Regions from separate parts of the Herbidospora sp. RD11066 genome, predicted to be linked through region 1. Evidence: riboswitches for the same ligand, from Rfam matches in the RefSeq annotation. Region 1 holds a riboswitch; each other region holds the start of a gene.
What was found. Region 1 has a riboswitch for thiamine pyrophosphate ahead of thiO (glycine oxidase ThiO). Riboswitches for the same ligand answer to the same signal wherever they lie in the genome.
Positions count from the first base shown of each region.

Region 2: linked by a shared signal. The riboswitch ahead of ACYQ78_RS14015 (purine-cytosine permease family protein) and the one ahead of thiO (glycine oxidase ThiO) in region 1 are both predicted to bind thiamine pyrophosphate.
Region 3: linked by a shared signal. The riboswitch ahead of tenA (thiaminase II) and the one ahead of thiO (glycine oxidase ThiO) in region 1 are both predicted to bind thiamine pyrophosphate.

Region 1 is NZ_BAAGDO010000001.1:557,929-564,021, forward strand. Features, by position in the region: gene pknB (Stk1 family PASTA domain-containing Ser/Thr kinase) at 1-1,181, opposite strand, end outside; gene ACYQ78_RS02550 (thiazole synthase) at 1,254-2,024, opposite strand; gene thiS (sulfur carrier protein ThiS) at 2,032-2,232, opposite strand; gene thiO (glycine oxidase ThiO) at 2,233-3,276, opposite strand; TPP riboswitch at 3,265-3,379, opposite strand; gene ACYQ78_RS02565 (NAD(P)/FAD-dependent oxidoreductase) at 3,505-4,674, shown strand; gene ACYQ78_RS02570 (Rv2175c family DNA-binding protein) at 4,718-5,092, shown strand; gene thiE (thiamine phosphate synthase) at 5,117-5,779, shown strand.
Region 2 is NZ_BAAGDO010000003.1:542,463-548,555, forward strand. Features, by position in the region: gene ACYQ78_RS13995 (PAS domain S-box protein) at 1-299, opposite strand, end outside; gene ACYQ78_RS14000 (methylated-DNA--[protein]-cysteine S-methyltransferase) at 388-957, shown strand; gene ACYQ78_RS14005 (bestrophin-like domain) at 1,053-1,820, shown strand; gene ACYQ78_RS14010 (hypothetical protein) at 1,820-2,497, shown strand; gene ACYQ78_RS14015 (purine-cytosine permease family protein) at 2,490-3,824, opposite strand; TPP riboswitch at 3,818-3,929, opposite strand; gene ACYQ78_RS14020 (hypothetical protein) at 4,007-4,636, opposite strand; gene ACYQ78_RS14025 (hypothetical protein) at 4,756-5,211, opposite strand; gene ACYQ78_RS14030 (ThuA domain-containing protein) at 5,285-6,093, opposite strand, start outside.
Region 3 is NZ_BAAGDO010000002.1:1,170,888-1,176,980, forward strand. Features, by position in the region: gene ligA (NAD-dependent DNA ligase LigA) at 1-1,040, opposite strand, end outside; gene ACYQ78_RS10960 (GlxA family transcriptional regulator) at 1,037-2,014, opposite strand; partial or broken gene ACYQ78_RS10965 (DUF6010 family protein) at 2,153-2,398, shown strand; gene tenA (thiaminase II) at 2,451-3,107, opposite strand; TPP riboswitch at 3,102-3,212, opposite strand; gene ACYQ78_RS10975 (AI-2E family transporter) at 3,298-4,425, shown strand; gene ACYQ78_RS10980 (amidohydrolase family protein) at 4,429-5,613, opposite strand; gene ACYQ78_RS10985 (MarR family winged helix-turn-helix transcriptional regulator) at 5,689-6,093, shown strand, end outside.

The DNA.
Region 1 (6,093 bases):
TTGGGGTCGAAGCGGCCCTCGCCCATCTTGATGGTGAAGCCGTTGCTCTCGGCGAGTTGGCGGGCCGCCTCGATGTTGCGCTTGACCAGGTCGGGCACGATCGCGGTGCGGTCGAGCGTGAAATACCACCCGCTGAACGCGATGCCGCCCACCATCACCACGACCAGCCCGACGATGAACCAGTTCATGCGGAACCCGCGCCGGGCCGGGGACCTCGGCGGCCGGGTCGCCGGGACCTCGATGGCCGGCTGGATCATCGTGTGGGAGCCGGAGAAGAACGCCTGCTCGGCCGACTGCTGCCGGGCGGGCACCGAGTGGCGCCCGGTCGTGGCGGCGGGGAGGGTGCGGTGCACCTCGACGGCCGCCACCAGCATCGCGTTGGCGTCGTGGTGCCGGTCGACCGGTTCTTTGGCCGTGGCCCTGGCGACGAGCCCGTCGAGCGACGGCGGGATGTCGTAGGAGAACGAAGAAGGCGCGGGCACCGATTCGTGCACGTGCCGGTAGGCCACCGACACCGGGCTCTCGCCGCCGAACGGCTGACGCCCGGTGAGCAGCTCGAACAGCATGATCCCGGCGGCGTAGACGTCGCTGCGGACGTCGGCCTGGCCGGAGGTGACCTGCTCGGGCGCCATGTAGCCGACCGTGCCGATCATCACGCCGCTGCGGGTCTGGTTGCCGCCCTCGATGGCGCGCACGAGCCCGAAGTCGACGACCTTGACCCGGCCGTCTTCGGTCATCAGCACGTTCTCTGGCTTCACGTCGCGGTGGATCAGCCCGGCCTGGTGGGCGCTCCCGAGCGCCGCCAGCACCGGGATCATGATCTCCAGGGCCTCACGTGGCGCCAGCGGCCCCCGCTCGTCGAGCACGGCCCGCAGCGTCTTGCCGGGGAAGTACTCCATCGAGAGGTAGACGTGGTCGCCGTCGGTGCCCTGGTCGAAGACGTGCACGATGTTGGGGTGGGAGAGCGAGGCGACGGACTTGGCCTCGCCGATGAACCGCCGCACGAACTCGGGGTCCTCTGCCAGCGACCGGTGCATCACCTTGATCGCGACCATGCGGTCGAGCCGGACGTCCAGAGCCAAATAGACGGACGCCATGCCGCCCCGGGCGATCCGGGACTCGACGCGGTAGCGACCGTCGAGCACATGCCCGACGAGCGGATCGGAAAGCGTCGTGTCCACGGCCTCGAGTTTACGGGTGATTTGCCACGTGCTGAGTGCAGGAATCCCAAACCGAGACCGAAACAGGAAGGTTTACCCGTCTTGGAACGGTCGCCCCGGCGAGGACGCCTCAGCATATCGCCGCCGGGGAATTCGGCCCGCCAGAAACGCCCGGCGCCCCGCCTCGACCGCGCCGCGCATCGCCGCCGCCATCAGATCGGGCTTCCGCGCCCTGGTCACCGCGGTGGCCAGCAGCACCGCCGAGCAGCCCAGTTCCATGGCCAGCGCGGCGTCGCTCGCGGTGCCGATCCCGGCGTCCAGGATCACCGGCACCTGAGCGGATTCCACGATGAGCTCGATGTTGTGGGGGTTTCGGATGCCCAGTCCGGATCCGATCGGGGAGCCCAGGGGCATGACCGCCGCGCATCCCACCTGTTCCAGCCGCCGGGCCAGGATCGGGTCGTCCCCGATGTACGGAAGCACGACGAAACCGTCGGCGACCAGGCGTTCGGCCGCGTCGAACGTCTCGATCGGATCGGGCAGCAGGGTTCTCTCGTCGGCGATGACTTCGAGCTTGACCCAATCGGTATTGAGCGCCTCCCGGGCGAGTCGCGCGGTCAGCACCGCCTCACCCGCGGTGAAACAGCCGGCGGTGTTCGGCAGCACTTTGATGGCGCGTTCGCGCAGCACGTCCAGCACCGAACCGCGGCTCGCCGGGTCGAGCCGGCGCATCGCGACCGTGGTCAGTTCGGTGCCCGAGGCCGCCAGCGCCCGGTCGAGCACTTCCAGCGACGGAGCGCCGCCGGTGCCCATGATGAGCCGCGAGCCGAACTCCTCGCCGCCGATCAGCAGGGGATCGTCCATCGGTGCCTCAGCCTCCCTGGACCGCGGTCAGAACCTCGACCCGGTCGCCCTCGGCCAGCGGGGTCGCGTCCCACGCGCCCCGGCTGACCACCTCGTCGTTGACCGCCACCGCGATCCCCGCGGCCTGCGAGGTCAGTGTGTGCACGGCCTTCGTCACCGTCGCCCCGTCGTCGAGGTCGCAGGGGTCGCCGTTGATCGTGATGCGCATTCAGATCCTCGCCGGGTCGCACTCGGGCATCGGGTTGGGGTCGCCGTGGAGACCGGCGACGACGGCGTCGGCCGTCAGCGGCGCGAGCAGCACGCCCGCGCGGTGGTGACCGGCCGCCACCCACACGCCGCCGTGCCTGCCGACGTAGGGGAGGTTGTCGGGGGTGCCGGGCCGCAGCCCCGCGAAGGTCTCGGCCAGGTCGAGCTCGGTGATCCCCGGGACGAGTTCGCGCGCGTCGCGCAGCAGTTCGTAGACGCCGCCCGCGGTCACCCGGGTGTCGAACCCGAGCTCCTCCATCGTCGCGCCGACCACGATCTCGCCGTCGTCGCGGGGGACCAGGTAGACGTCGGAGCCGCGCACCTTGCCGCGTACACACTTCTGGAGGAGGCCGCGCGGGCCGCGCAGCCGCAGGATCTGCCCCTTCACCGGCCGGACCGGCAGCCCGGGGAGCAGGCTCGGCGTCCAGGCACCGGCGGCGACCACGATCTGGCCCGGTATCCCGTCGAGAGAGGTGACGTGCTCTTTGACGATCTTCCCGCCCGCGTTCTGGAAGGCCTTCTGGAGGGCCTGGGTGACCCTGCGGGGGTTGACCCACAGGTCGTCGCGGGCCAGCAGCCCGCCCCGGACGTTGGGCGAGAGCATCGGCTCGGCCTGGCGGCACTGGCGCCCGGTCAGCCGCTCCACCCGCAGCCCGAGCTTCTCCTCGAAGGCGGCCAGTTCGTCGAGCTGGGCCAGGTCGTCGGCGTCGTAGGCGACCTCGACCGTGCCGTCGGAACGGAGATCGACCGGGACCCCGCTGGCCTGTTCGAGCTCGCCCGCGAACTCGGGCCACCGCTCCAGCGAGGCGAGGCCGAGGCGCAGCAATGGTTCCTCGGTGTAGGTGACCTCGCTGACCGGCGCCAGCATGCCCGCCGAGGCGCGCGTCGCCCGCGAACCCGGGTCGGGGTCGGCCAGCGTGACGGTCAGGCCCCGCGAGGCGGCCCGCCACGCGATCGACAGACCGGCGATACCGCCGCCGATCACGAATACATCTGAAGCGTTCATCGCGCTCCCTTCGCCGGCATGATCCGGATCAGGTTCGATAGCGGTCGGGAACCTGTGGAGTTCCCCTCTCAGCCCGGTCAGCCGGACTCCCGCGCGTCTTTGTCCCAGAGTAATGCGAATTGATCTGATGCGCACAACACGGAATCGCTCTGATGTGCGAGCTACTTACTCAATTCGTTACCGAATCTCCATTGGCGGGTGGGCCCGTCGGCAATCTAGGGTCTACTCGTGGATCACGTCGTGGTGGTGGGGGCCGGCCTGGCCGGCGTCCGGAGTGTCGAGGCGTTAAGGGCCCACGGATACCCAGGGCGCATCACTTTGGTCGGCGAGGAGCCTCATCGTCCCTATGACCGCCCGCCCCTGTCGAAGGCGGTCCTCCTCGGCGACGCCGACTCCACGGTCGTCGACTCCGATCTCGAGGCGCTGAACGTCCGCCTCATGCTCGGCACCGCGGCCAAGGGCCTGCGCGACGGCGTCCTGTCCACGACCGACGGCGAGCTCTCCTTCGACGGCCTGGTCGTCGCCACCGGCGCCACCCCGATCCGCCTGCGCGGAGAGGGCCACCAGCATGTCCTGCGCACCATTGACGACGCCCTCGCGCTGCGGGCCAGCCTGGTCGAGGGCGCCCGCGTCGCCGTCATCGGCGCGGGCTGGATCGGCGCCGAGGTCGCCACCGCCGCCGCGCGGGCGGGCTGCCGCGTGACCGTCGTCGAGGCGGGCGACGCCCCCGTCTCCACCGCCCTGCCCATCGGCAGGTACATGATCCCCTGGTACGCCGAGGCGGGCATCGACCTGCTGCTCGACGCCACCGTGGGCACCGTCGACCCCGACGGCCTCACCCTGATGAACGGCGACAGGATCCCGGCCGACGTGGTCGTCACCGGGGTCGGGGTACGCCCCAACGTCGCCTGGCTCGACGGCTCCGACGTCGAACTCGACAACGGCGTGCTGGTCGATGAGCACCTGCGCAGCTTCTCGCCCAACGTGGTCGCCGTGGGCGACTGCGCCAACTGGTACAGCCGCCGCTTCGGCCGCCGCATGCGCGTCGAACACTGGGACACCGCCCTAGGCGCGCCCGACACCGCCGCGGCGACCTTGATGGGCGAGAACGCGATCTACGACCCGGTGCCCTATTTCTGGTCCGAGCAGTTCGGCCGCATGGTCCAGTACGCCGGTCACCACCACGGCGCCAACCTGGTCCTGCGCGGCGACCCCGAGACCGACGCCAAGTGGGCGGCCTGCTGGCTGACCGCCGACCACCGCCTGGTCGCCATCCTCACGGTCGACAGACCACGCGATCTGGTGCAAGGCAGACGTCTCGTCGAAGGACGGCAAAGGCTCGACGCCACCCGCCTCGCCGACCCAAGCGTTACCCTTCGAGACTGCACCGTGGCGTAAACTGGGTGTTTCGTGGAGGCGGCCGTGTGGTAATGGTGGATTCGTGACGCTTACAGTTGCGCAGATCGACCGAGACACCGACCAGCTCGTGGGGGAGTGGCTCCCTCTCTCGGACGTAGCGAAGAAGCTCCAGCTCAGCATCGGCAGGGCGAAGCAGCTCATCAAAGACAAGAAGCTCGTCGGCGCCCGCAGGGGCGGCGGGGAGCCGCAGATCCCGGCGGTGTTCATCGCCGGAGGCGACGTCATCAAGGGTCTCCCGGGAACGCTGACCGTGCTCGCCGACGCGGGCTTCAGCGAACTCGAGTCCATCAGATGGCTTTTCACTCCCGACGAGTCGCTGCCCGGCGCCCCGATCGACGCCATCAAGGCCGGGCGCCACACCGAGGTGAAGCGGCGGGCCCAGGCACTCGGGTTCTAACGGCCCCATGGCATCGTGGGGCGGGTGACCGATCCCTCCCGGCGCAGACTCGCCAACTCCCGCCTGTACCTGTGCACCGATGGCCGCCGAGAGCGTGGCGACCTGGTCGAATTCCTCGACGCCGCGCTCTCCGGCGGGGTGGACATCGTCCAGCTCCGTGAGAAGGGCCTGGAGGCGCGGGAGGAACTCGCCCTCCTCGAGGTCTTCCGCGCGGCCTGCGACCGGCACGGAGCCCTTCTGTCGGTCAACGACCGGGCGGACATCGCCTACGCGGCCACGGCCGCCGGGTTCGGTCCCGACGTGCTTCACCTGGGTCAAGACGACCTACCCGTACCGATCGCCCGCGCCCTCCTGGGCGAGGAGATCGTGATCGGCCGTTCGACCCACGCCTTCGACGAGGCCACCGTGGCAGCGTCGGAACCGGGCGTGGACTATTACTGCTGCGGCCCGACCTGGCCGACACCCACGAAGCCAGGCCGGCCCGCACCGGGCCTCCCACTGCTGGCCCACGCCTCGGGCCTGGGTGCCGCGCGGCCCTGGTTCGCCATCGGCGGCATCGACCTGGGCAACCTCGACGAGGTCCTCGCCCAGGGCGCGACCCGCGTGGTCGTCGTACGCGCCATCACCGAGGCCGAAGACCCGAAGGCGGCGGCCCAAGAGCTGAGCAACCGCCTCAAGACGGCCTGAACCGGCTTCCCGCGACCGCGACGGCCGTTGCGGGACGCGGTATCGCGTTGTGCGCGGCAACGCCTTCTTTCACGCTGGCGTCGTCGTCTGGGATCCGGCCCGCTGGGCGGGATGTGTCGCGGTATCGAGGTGTGCGCGGCAGCGCGTTCTTTCATGTTGGCGTCGTCGTCTGGGATCCGGCCTGCTGGGCGGGATATGTCGCGAGATTGAGCCGTCCGCGGTCGGAGGTGACCCGGCCTGTTGCGCCGGATGTATCGCGGTATCGAGGGGTGCGCGGTCGCCGCTGTATCCGGCCCGATGGGCCGGATATTTCC
Region 2 (6,093 bases), on a different contig from region 1:
ACCTCGATGAGCGTTCCGTCGCGCCGGAATCTCCGGGTTCGCAGCTGTACGGGACCACCTGTGCGCACCCTTTCGAGCACCGCGTTGTGCTCGGCCATCAGCTCCTCGGGCACGAAGGGCGGGCGGCGTCCGACGATCTCGTCGGGGGACCAGCCGAACATCCGTTCAGCGGCGGGATTCCACGTGACCACCGACAGATCGCGATCGAGTGCGACGATGGCATCGGCCGCGCTGGCGACTACCGCCCGCGCGATCCCTTCGTCCTCGTCGTCACGTTTATCCCAGTGGTCACATTCCACGGGTCCATCGTGCCGCTTTTCCGCTCGTGATCATGGGCTTTTCCCATGCTCCGCTACGCTGCCCTCGAACCCGGGGAAGGGAAGTGCCATGGACGCGTCGGCCGCATCGGGCGACCTGGAGGCACTGCTCCGGGTCACCTCACCCACGTACGTCGGGGAATCCGTCCCCACGATCGCCTTCGGCACCCACGACACGACGGCCGGACGGATGGTCCTCGCCGTCACCGCGCGGGGTGTGATTGCCACCACATTCGACGACGAACACGCGGTGTACGCCCGGGTCTACCGGGAGGTCGGGTCGTTCATCGGCCATGACCCCAGCCGCCTCGACCCGCTGAAGCGGGAGATCGACGCCTACTTCGACGGGCGGCTGCGCACGTTCACGCTCCCGTTCGACCTCCGCCTCGCGACGGCGTTCGCCCGGAGCGTGCTGCAGATGATCACCTCGACGCCCTACGGCACGACCACCACCTACGCCGCGGTCGCCGCCCGCATCGGCCGGCCCCAGGCGCTGCGCGCGGTCGCCAACGCGGTCACCGAGAACCCCGTCTGCCTGCTGGTTCCGTGTCACCGGGTGGTCGAGGGGCCGGGGCTGCCGGGGGCCTACGCCGGTGGAAAAGCCGCCAAAGAGATGCTGCTGAACCTGGAATCCGCTTAGCCAACGTGTCTGTCCCCACACGGTAAACCTGTGATCACTCAATGTGATAGTAATCTCACGCCGAGCAATCACCAGGTCACTAGTGGGGAGTGGTCATGCTGGGGTTCATCGTCGCCGTCGGGTCGGCGGTCGCCGTGGTGGCACTTTCGGCGTTCATCTTCAGAAGGTTCGGCACCGGGAGCGAGGACTCCGACCCCGGCGGCCCGACGGTCGGCCACGCCGGGTCGATGCTGTCGGCGCTGTTCCTGCTGGTCTTCGCCATCGCGATCGTCGTTCCGTGGACGACCGCCGACGCGGCCAGGCAGAACACGTACACGGAGAGCCAGTCGGCCGTGGAGGCCTACTGGGCCGCCAACGAGCTGCCTCCGGCCGCCGCGGCGCAGGTGCAGGCCGGGCTGCGCGACTACATCGGCTTCGTGGTCGACCAGGAGTGGCCGCTGATGGCCGAAGGCCAGCTCAGCACCGAGGGCACCACCCGCCTCAACACGCTGCGCACCCAGGTCTCCGGGCTGGTCGTCCAGGGTGACGACCAGGAAGACGCCAAGGCGGCCGTGGTCGACCAGATCTCCCAGCTGAGCTCGTCGCGGGTCCAGCGCGCCGCCGACGCGGGGGCCACCCCGCCGACCATCCTGCTGGTGCTGACCGTGGTGACCGGCCTGATCGTGCTGGTCTTCCCGTTCCTGGCCGGGGCCCGCCCGAAGGGCATGGCGCTGCTGCCGATGCTGGCCATGGCGGCACTGCTGGGGGTCGGCATCTTCATGGCCTTCGACATCATCCATGTGTTCGACGGCGGGCTGGCAGTGAAGCCCGACGCGTTCACCAGCGCACTGGCCGAATTCGGCCGAATCTCAGGATTGAGCTGATGACAAGCCGAATAACCGCCGCGACACTCGGCTTCCTGATGCTGGCCACGCTCTCGGTGGCCTCGGCCCCGGCCGCGACGGCCGACGGCATCCTCGACGTCGGTGTCGGCGTCGGGCCGGGCGTGGGGGTGTGCGTCCAGGTCGGGGTCATCCTCGACGTGGAGTTGGGGGTCGGTGTCCTCCAGCAGCCGCCGTGCAACCCGCCACCGCCTCCACCGCCGCCTCCGCCACCACCGCCGCCCGCCGAGGAGCCACCGGCGCCGACCCCGTCGGAGACGCCGTGTCCGCCGCCTCTGCCGGAGGAACCGCAGGTGGAGCCGCCACCGCCACCTCCGCCGCCTCAGGTGGAGGAACCGCCGCCGCCTCCTCCACCTCCGCCGCCACCGCCGCCGCCACCCCCGCCGCCGCCTCCTCCGGTGAGAGAGCCGAAGCCGAGGGTGGAGCAACCGGCCAGGGTCGTTCCGGTACGCCTTCCGAAGCCGGTCCCGACCGTGAAGAAGCCGTCACCGCGTCCCAAACCGACGCCGTCGGCGACACCGGAGCGGCGTGAACCGAGGGTCGCGGCCGTGGCCAACCCGAAGAAACGTGAGAACCCGCTGAAGTCGGTGCTCTTCATGGTCGTCCTGTCGACCGTGATCGCCTCGGCCGCGGCGGTGGCCTTCACCCGGATCAGATAGTCGCCTTGACCGAGCGCCGCCTCAGGCCCCCGATCGCCAGCGTGACCAGCGCGGCGACCAGGAACGCCCCGAGTGCGGCGCTCATCTGGGGCACGAAACCGAGCGCCTCCCGCGCCGAATCCCAGATCGCATCCCACCATTCGATCTTGGTCGGCGCCGCGACCATCCACCAGGCGGCGAACCCGAGCACCCACGGCACGATCATGATCCACCGCGACGGCGCGTGCTCCGAGGTGTCCCACCTGCGGCGCCCGCCGAGCAGGAAGTAGTCGACGGTGAGCACCGCGAACATCGGCACGAACACCGCCCCGATGATCCCCAGGAACGCCGAGTAGGTGTCCGCGCTCACGAAGATCGCCAGCAGCGTGACCAGCACCCCGATGACGACCGAGAGAATCCGCCGGTCGACCTTCGGCATCAGGTTCTGCAGCGACATCGTCACCGAGTAGACGTTCACGAACGACTGGTCGGTCTCCCGCAGCACGAGGATCCCGAAGAAGACCGCCCCGAGCGACGCGGTGACGAACGGATCCCAGACCTGGTTGACGTCGTTGCCGACGAGCGCCAGCGCCGCGATCCCCAGCGCCAGGCAGGAGACCTGGGCGATCGTGTAGCCGCCGACCACCCCGCCGAACGCCGCCCTCGAACTCTTCGAGAACCGCGAGAAGTCGGCCGCAAGCGGCACCCACGACACGCTCAGCGCGATGACGTAGTCGACGGCCGGCGTGAACGCCTCCCACGACCCCGCTCCCAGCGAGGGTCCGCGCGAGATCAGCTCGTACGCGAAATAGATCATCGCCAGCACGACGCCGACGGTGACGTAGCGGCGCAGGATGCGCACGGCGCCGAGCGGCTTGATCGTGAGCGCCGTGGTGATCACCCCGGCGATGACGACCCAGACCGCGTAGGGCACCGTCACCCCGAACTGCCCCGCGATGGCCTGCGCGCCCTGGGCGATGACCCAGAGTTCGAACGCCCCCCAGCCCAGCATCTGGATGATGTTCAGCACGCTCGGGAGATAGGAGAGTTTCGCCCCGAAAAGCCCTCTGAGCAGCATCATCGCCGGGGCGCCCGTCTGGGTGCCCGGAATGGCGGCCAGGCCGACCATGGCCGTACCGATGAGACTGCCCACCACGGCGGCCGTCAGCGCTGCGACGAAACTCAGCGGACGGTCCCCGAGGGGGTTGACCAGCGCGATCGCTCCTGAGAACCCGAGCAGTGACACCCCGAGGTTGGCCCACAGTGCACCCTGGTCGAGCAGGCCGAGCGTTTTCGGCGGAGCCTCGTCGAGGGTGAGGGGTGCCTCGGAATCGATGACAGCGGTCATCACACACACGCTCCCTACGCCGGCATTACCCGGACAGGTTCATGCGGTCGGCGACGCTGGTCGCCCTCTCAGCCCGGTTACGCCCGAGCTCCCGCGGTTCTTAGGTTGTGAACGAACCGGGATCAGCCCGGTTCGTCCCCACATGATGCATCATGTGCACCCGTTCGACCACCCCCGACAGGTCAGGAGCCCGGGAAGACGACCCGGCCGACGGACGGGGCGGGCAGATGTTTCTTCGCGCCCCACCAGTCGAAATTGACGCAGGTGTCGCGGCCGGGGGCGTCCTGGCCGTCGTCCACTTTCGCGCAGAACCGGTTCGGCAGGCCTTTCGCACTGGTGTACATGTGCCACTTGACGTCCACCGCCGCCTGGGCTTCGTCAGGCTTCGGGGTGTCCGCCCGCAGTGACGGCGAGGCCGCGTAGAGGTCGCCGTAGGCGATGACGCCCTCGTACATGGTCGCGTTGCGGCGCTTCCCGGCCTTGAGCAGCGCCTTGAGCGTCGTCGGTTCGACGATGAAGACGGGGTTCCAGAAGGGGTTGTACTCCCTGGGACCGGCCCGCCAGACCTTCCCCTTGGGCAGGGAACGCACGATCGCCGGGCTGGTGCGGTAGGTGTACTTCCCGCCGCCGAGCGACCTGATCCGGTCCTTGACGGGAGCGCGCTTCACCCGCGTCTCGTAGGCCACCACCTGTTTGCGGCCGAACTCCAGCCACCCCTCCTGCCAGAAGACCAGCTTCGCCGGGGCGCTGGCGAACGAATGCCCCCACTCTCGGATCATGACGCCGTGGCCCGGCACGTACTGCGCCTTCACCGCCGTCAAGGGATCCGCAGCCCCCACCGCAGGACTCGGTACGCCAAGTCCGGCGGCCACAAGGACGACAACCATCGTTCGCCGCATCACGGGGTGCATTCTGCACCAGATCGGGGGATCTACGAGTGTTCGGTCACCTGTCCGGGGGTGCGGGAGCCGGCCAGTTCCGTGAGCCGGGCCAGGTCCAGTCCGTCGCAGGTGAGCTCGTTCGAGGCGATCTCGGCGCGGATGACGGGTTCCGCGGGTCCCGGCAGGGCCACCGTGGCGGTCTGCATCGCGGCCCAGTCGCGGAGCTCGTCGATCGAGGGCTGCGGCAGCTCAGGTGAGTACTGGACGATCAGGGCGTTGTCCCCGGCGAGCAGGTGCTCCAGGCTGCCGCCGGTGGGCATGTTCTGGTCGCCCGGGGCGTAGAAGGCCCGGTCGGGGTGGTGCCACTCGGTGTCGCCGGGGGCCGCGAGGGGCGTACGCGGGCCTGATTCGCAGGTGACCGCCCCCGGCTCGGACGCGGCCGGGGTGCCGGCGCATGCGGTGCACAGGGCGAGCGCCGCCGCGGCCGGGAGGAGAAAGCGGCGCATCGGTTCACTCCTGATCGAATCGCGAGGCCGGTGGCCCGAAGGATCTCGGGCCACCGGCTGTGGAACGGGTGGGTCAGCCGACCTGGAGAACGGCCGAGCGCGAGACGATCACGCCGGTCGGGTCGGTGGCGCGGACCCGGTATTCGGAGCCGTTCAGCTCGGGCGCGGCGACCACGTCGATCGCGAACGAGGTCTGGCCGGGGACGTCCGCCCAGTCGGCCGAACCCGGAGCCTTGACCTGCCACTGGTAGGTGACGTTCTGGCCGTCGGCGGGGGCCGCGAAGACCGCGTCGTCACCGGGCTGGTGGGTGGCTCCCACCGGCTCCGACTGGAAGCGCAGGATGATCGCGTCGTCGGCGAGCACCTTCATCCACTCGGCCAGTTCCTTGGCGCGCTCGCGGATGGGGGTGTTGTCGGGACCGGGCAGGTTGGCCTTGACCTCGCGGCGGACGACCTTGGCCTCGTCCATCGCCTTGATGTAGTCCTTGACCAGGTAGGCGTTGTACGAGGCGTCGATCGCGCCGTTCAGCGTGGCGGCGAGGTCGGCACTGACGGAACCGTCGGCCACGCCGGCGGCGACCAGGCCGCGCATCTCGGTGTGGGTGGAGCAGTTGCCGGAGGTCGCGCCGGCGGCCCACTTGATGCCTTCCAGGATGTTCTGCTGGAAGAGCGGGTTGGCGGTGAGCTGCCAGTTGTGCAGCAGCGCCTGGGTGAAGGAACGCCCGCCGTCGAAGTTGGCGCACCACGAGATCGGGTGGTCGGCGCCCTCGATCCGGCCCGCGCTGTTGCCGATGCCGTTCACGTAGGTCGACTCGGTCAGCGTCTGCAGGACGTGCACCTTCTCGCGGGGAAGGAAACCCCGCCAGTTGTAGAGCTCGTCCG
Region 3 (6,093 bases), on a different contig from region 1:
CGCGGGGCGATGATGCCGGTGCGGCCGGTGTTCCACTCGACGCCGACCAGCTTGGTGATCTTCTCGGTCGCGGGCAGTTTGTACGCCACCGCCCACCGCGGCGCCCGCGAGCTGAACCCGGCCAGCGCCTGGTCGGCGGCCAGGTCACACTTGATCACGATGCCGTCGATGCCGAACTCGAGGTCGGCGCGCGCGGCGGCGATCTCCTCGACCCGCGCCTGCACCTCTTCCAGCGTGGCCACGAGAACCCCGGCGACCGGCGTGACGGCCGTCGTCTGGACGCCCTGGCCCGCCACCCACTCCATGATCTCGCTGTGCGGCAGCTCGCTGAGGCGCGTCTCGGCACCCTCGAAGGGCAGGGCGCCGTACCCGAAGAAGGTCAGCTCGCAGACGTAGGGGCGCTCCTTGGTGCGGAGGGTGCCCGCCGCCGCGCTTCGGGGGTTGGCGAAAGTGGTGCCGTCGTGGGCCTGCCGCTTGGCGCACGCGTCGGCGAACTGGGCGGCGGTCATCATGACCTCGCCGCGCAGCTCCACGGTGACCGGTTCGGCCAGCCGGCCGGGCAGTCCGACGATGGTGCCGATGTTGTGGGAAACGTCTTCCCCGGCGACGCCGTCACCGCGCGTGATCAGCTGGACCAGCCGCCCCCGCCGGTAACGCGCCGACACCGCCAGCCCGTCGAGCTTGGCCTCCACGCTCCACGCCTCGACCGGACGCCCCAGCCGCCGCTCCAGCGAACCCGCCCACGACACCAGTTCGTCGGGGCCGAAGACGTTGTCGAGGCTGAGCATCGGCACCGTGTGCGGCACGTCGCCCACGACCGCGCCGCCCGCGACCTTCCCCGTCGGGGAGTTCGGCAGCACCTGCTCGGGATGGGCCGATTCGAAGGCCTCGATCCCGCGCACCAGCCGGTCGTAAGCATCGTCGTCGAGGGTGGAGGTGCCGTCGGCGTAGTAGGCGGCAGCGGCGTCGACGGCCAGCTGGACGGCCTCGGCGTAAGCGGTCTCATCCGAGATCAGCGTCATCGGGGGCGTTTCGTTCATGATCCCATCCTCTCGAACGGCACTGACATTTTCCGGCTCCGGAACGACGAACGATACGACTGCGGTGTGACGCCGACGACGCGTTTGAACCTCTCACGGAACGCGGTCGCCGAGCCGAATCCGGACCGTGCGGCTACGCGTTCGACCCCCTCGTCGGTCGTTTCCAGGAGGAACTGGGCGCGCCGCACCCGGGCCCGCAGCAGCCACTGCACCGGTGTGGTGCCGGTCTGCTCGCGGAAGCGGCGGCTGAAGGTGCGCCCGCTCATCCCGCCGCGCCGGGCCATGTCGGCCAGTGTGACCTCGTGGTCGAGGTTGTCCTCGATCCACGACAGCACCGGGTCGAGCAGCGATCCCCGCGGAACGGCGGGCCGGGTGTGCGGGACGAACTGCGCCTGCCCGCCCTCGCGTTCCAGCGGCACCACCGACACCCGGGCCGAGTCGGCGGCGACCTCCGAACCGAAGTCGCGCCGCACCAGATGCAGGCACAGGTCCAGCCCGGCAGCCGCTCCGGCCGAGGTCAGGACGGCGCCGTTGTCGACGTACAGGACATCGGGTTTGACGTCCACGAGCGGAAACCGCCGCGCGAGCCGGTCGGCGGCGGCCCAGTGGGTGGTGGCGCTGAGGCCGTCGAGCAGCCCGGCGGCGGCGAGGGTGAAGGCGCCGACGCAGATGGAGGCGATCCGGGTGCCGCTCGCGGCCGCCGCGCGCAGCGCGTCGAGGACCTCCTCGGCCGGCGGCGAGGCCTCCTCGGAACAGCCCGGGACCACGATGGTGTCCGCCTCCCGCAGCGCCGCGAGGCCGTGCGGCGCGATGAGGGTGAAGGCGGTCCCGGCCACCTGCGGTGCCGGGGCGCAGACCAGCACTTTGTACGGATTGCTCCCGTCGCCCAGCCGCGCCCGCCCGAACACCTCGATCGGCGTCGCGAGGTCGGCCGCCACCACATGGTCCTGAGCCAGGACCGCCACCGTGTGCATGCCGACCACCGTAGAGGTGGCGAGAACCCGGCGGAGATTGTCGATTCACCCCGTGGGGCGCCCACGCGCGGCCGATCTAGCCTGCCGCGCATGGACATCGTCATGCCGATTCTCATCGGGCTGGTCTTCGTCGCGGTCATGTCACTGTTCCCCGAACCGCGCCGCCGTCACGTCAACGCCGTGCTGGTCGGCGGCGCGGGCGCGGCCTATCTGAGCGGCGGCGGGCTCGGCTACTGGGAACTTTTGCTACCCGTGGTGATGACCTTCGTCGCGTACAAAGGGCTCAACAGCTGGACCTGGATCGGTGTCGGCTGGCTGATCCACACCGCCTGGGACGTCGTCCACCACCTGAAAGGGAGCCCGATCCTCCCCTTCTTCGAGCATTCGTCCTTCGGCTGCGCCATCTGCGATCCGGTCATCGCGCTGTGGTGCTTCGTCACAGCGGCCAGGACTCGCGGCGCCACGCCGCGTCCCAGAACATCCACTCATAGCGGGCCGTGGTGGCGAAGTGTTCCGCGGCCCGCGCGCGCTGCGCCTTGGTGGCCTCCTCGCCGACCCGGTCGGTGAGGGTCACCACTCTGCGGACCGTGTCCTGAAATGCCTCGTTCCCGTACGCCTCGATCCACCGCCGGTAGAGCGGATCAGGAGATGACCGCTTCAGCAGGTCCTCCCCCACCCGGGCGTAGATCCAGTAGCAGGGCAGCACCGCCGCCAGTCCGTCCAGGAACGAACCCCCGTAGACCGTGGCCAGGACATAGCTGGTGTAGGCCCGGGTGGTCGGCCCGACCGGCGCGGCGGCCGCCTGTTCGGCCGAGCCGCCGAGGTCGGCCATGAAGGCGGCGTGCATCTCGCGCTCGGCCGCGATGGCCCCGGCGGCATCGCCCGCGAAGGCGCTGGTGGTCTCGTCGTCGGGCGCCTTGGCCGCGCACACGGCCAGGGCGCGGGCGTAGTCGCGCAGGTAGTGGGAGTCCTGCTCGACGAAGTGGCGGAACGCCTCACGGGGCAGCGTTCCGTCGACGAGCCCGGTGATGAAGGGGTGGTCGAGAATCGCCTGGTAGACGCGGGTGTCCCATAAATCTTGGCTGTACGTCACTACGGACCTTCTCCCTACGCCGGCATGACCCGGTCAGGTTCGAGCGGTCTGTGGCCGCCTCAGCCACACTCTCAGCCCGTTGCGCGGGCTCCCGCGATGTCGTGATCGAGCCTAGACCACCCCGCCATTTTCCGGCAAAGCCCGGTGCCGCCTCCGGCCAGCGGGAATGGGCAGGTGGGGGCGATGCGGCATGACATCTCACGACCCTCCCGAGGGGCCCGTCGAGCGGGCGGCGGAGAAGGCGAACGCGGCGGCGACCGAACGGCGGCCGTTCGGCGAGCAGGGGCGGCCGTTCAACCGGCGGTCGCCGTTCCACGTGGGGATGATGGCCGCGGCGGGCGTGGCGGTCACCTACGGGGTGATCCTGCTGCTGGGGGCGGCGAAGGACGTGCTGATCCTCATCGGGCTGGGGCTGTTCCTGGCGATCGGGCTCGATCCGGCCACGAACTGGCTGGTGCGGCGGGGGGTGCCGCGCTGGGCCAGCGTGCTGATCATCGTGGTGGCGACGCTGGCGCTGGTCGGGGGCTTCCTCGCACTGGCCATCCCGGTCGTCGTGGCGCAGGTGAGCCAGTTCGTCCACGACGTGCCCATGTATCTCCAGCAGGCGACGAACCAGAACACGCTCGTGGGGCGGCTCAACACCCGGTTCGACCTGGCCCGCGTGATCCAGGAGCTCGGTACCGGTAAGAGCGAGATCTCGCTGGTCGGCGGGCTGCTGGGCGCGGGCGAGGTGGTGGCGGGCGCGGCCTTCTCGACGGTGATCGTGCTGGTGCTGACGATCTACTTCCTGGCCGACCTGCCCCGGATCAAGGCCACCGCCTACCGGTGCGTACCCAACTCGCGGCGCCCGCGCGCGATCCTCATCGGCGAGGACATCCTCAGCAAAGTAGGTAGGTTCGTGCTCGGCAACCTCGTGACGTCGACGGTCGCCGGGGTGCTGACCTTCATCTGGCTGGTGATCTTCAATGTCCCGTACGCGCTGTTGCTGTCGCTGTTCGTCGCGTTCATGGACCTGATCCCGGTCGTGGGGTCGACCCTCGGCGGACTGGTCGTCTTCCTGGTGGCGCTTTCGGTCTCCTTCCCCGTCGCGCTGGCCACCGCCGTCTTCTTCGTGGTCTACCGGCTCTTCGAGGACTACGTGCTGGTCCCGCGCATCATGGGCGCGGCCGTCGAGGTGCCCGGCGTGGTCACGCTCGTCGCGGTGACACTGGGCGCGGCCCTGCTGGGCATCCTCGGCGCGCTGTTCGCCATCCCGATCGCGGCGGCGCTGCGGCTGATCCTGCGCGAGGTCGCCTTCCCGCGCCTGGACACGTCGTGAGGTTCAGGCGCGCCAGACCCGCCGCAGGTTGAGGGTGTCGCCGATGGTGACGGTCGGGTCTCCGTCCACCAGAAGGAGATCGGCCCGCAGACCTGCGGCGATGCGCCCCCGGTCGGTGAGCCCGAACCGCCGTGCCGGGACGGAGGTCGCCGCGCGCAGCGCCTCGATCGGCGTGAGCCCCGCCTCGACCAGGTAGCGCAGCTCACGGTGGAGGCTGGCACCGTGCACGACGCCGCCCAGGAACGGCAGCGGCGCGGGCGCGGCGTCGGTGCCCGCGAGCAGGTCGACCCCCGCGTCACGCAGCGCCTTCACCGAGGCGAGCACGTCGTCGAGACGGCCCTGCGGATAGCGGTCGTAGCTGCTGCGCAGGGTGGCGGTCCAGGCGGCGTCGAGCCGCGATCCCACGCGCGGATCGTCGGCCAGATCACCACCGGTGATCCCCATCATGGACGCGTTCAGCACCACACACGGCACCACGAACGCCCCCGAGGCGGCGATGACATCGATGATCTCGGCGGTGTGCGGCTGATCCATGAACAGGTGGGCGAACCCGTCGATACCGGCCTCGGCGGCCATCCGCGTCGCCTCGACCGTGAGGGTGTGCGCGATGGCGAGCAGCCCGTGCCGGTGGACCTCGGCGACCCCGGCGTTGAGCGTGGCCTGGTCGAGCATGGGCAGACCGGGATGGCCTTCGACCGAGCCGTCGTCCACCATGAACTTGATGTAGTCGGACCCGTCCGCGACCAGCCGCGGCACGAACGCGACCGCCTCCTCCGGGGTACTGGCGAACGGCATCAGCGGCAGGTCGGGCCCGGCCGCGGGCTCGAAACCGGGCGGGAACAGCTCGCTCGGATGCCCACCCGGCGGCGTGATCCCGAACCCCGACGAGCGCACGTCGGCGACCGTGTCGGGCAGGTGCGCACGGCCTTTCTTGGTGTGCAGCCCCTGCATCTCCAGCTCGGTGGTGACCCCGAACCGCAGCGCCAGCGCAAGCGCGGGTTCGGAGGTGTGGACGTGGGCGTCGATCAGCCCGGGTAGCAGCGTGCCGCCCTGGGCATCGACGATCTCCGCCCCGTCGGGCGGCGGGGTGCCGACGGCGGCGATCAGCGCGCCGTCCAGCAGGACGGTCGTCTCCTCACGGACGCGCTCGCCGTCGAACACACGGGCGTTGACGATGGCCGTGGTCATGGTGCCTCCTCAAGTATGCATGATGCAATTACATGCTTAATAGCACATATATGCACCTTGTGGTAGAAAGGCGATGTGAGCGCAACACCGCAGGAGGAGCCGCTCCTCGACGCCGTGGGCATGGCCTTCGCCCGGCTCCGCCGCCGCACCATGCAGGCCCCCGTCGACGGCCCCGTGGGCCGCAAGGACCTGACGCGCAACCTGGTCCTCAACATCGTCGACGAAGCGGCCGAGGCGGGCCGCGAGATCACGATCGGCGCCCTGGCCGACCACCTGATGGTCGACGCGTCGGTCGCCAGCCGCATGGCGACCGACTGCATCAGCAACGGCTACCTGGTGCGGGCCGCGTCCCAGCTCGACGGGCGTCGCACCGTCCTTCAGCTGACGGGCGAGGGGGTGGCGCTGCTGGCCCTGTTCCGCCACCAGCAGCGCCAGGCCTTCGAACACATCACCCGCGACTGGCCTCGGGCGGAACGGCTG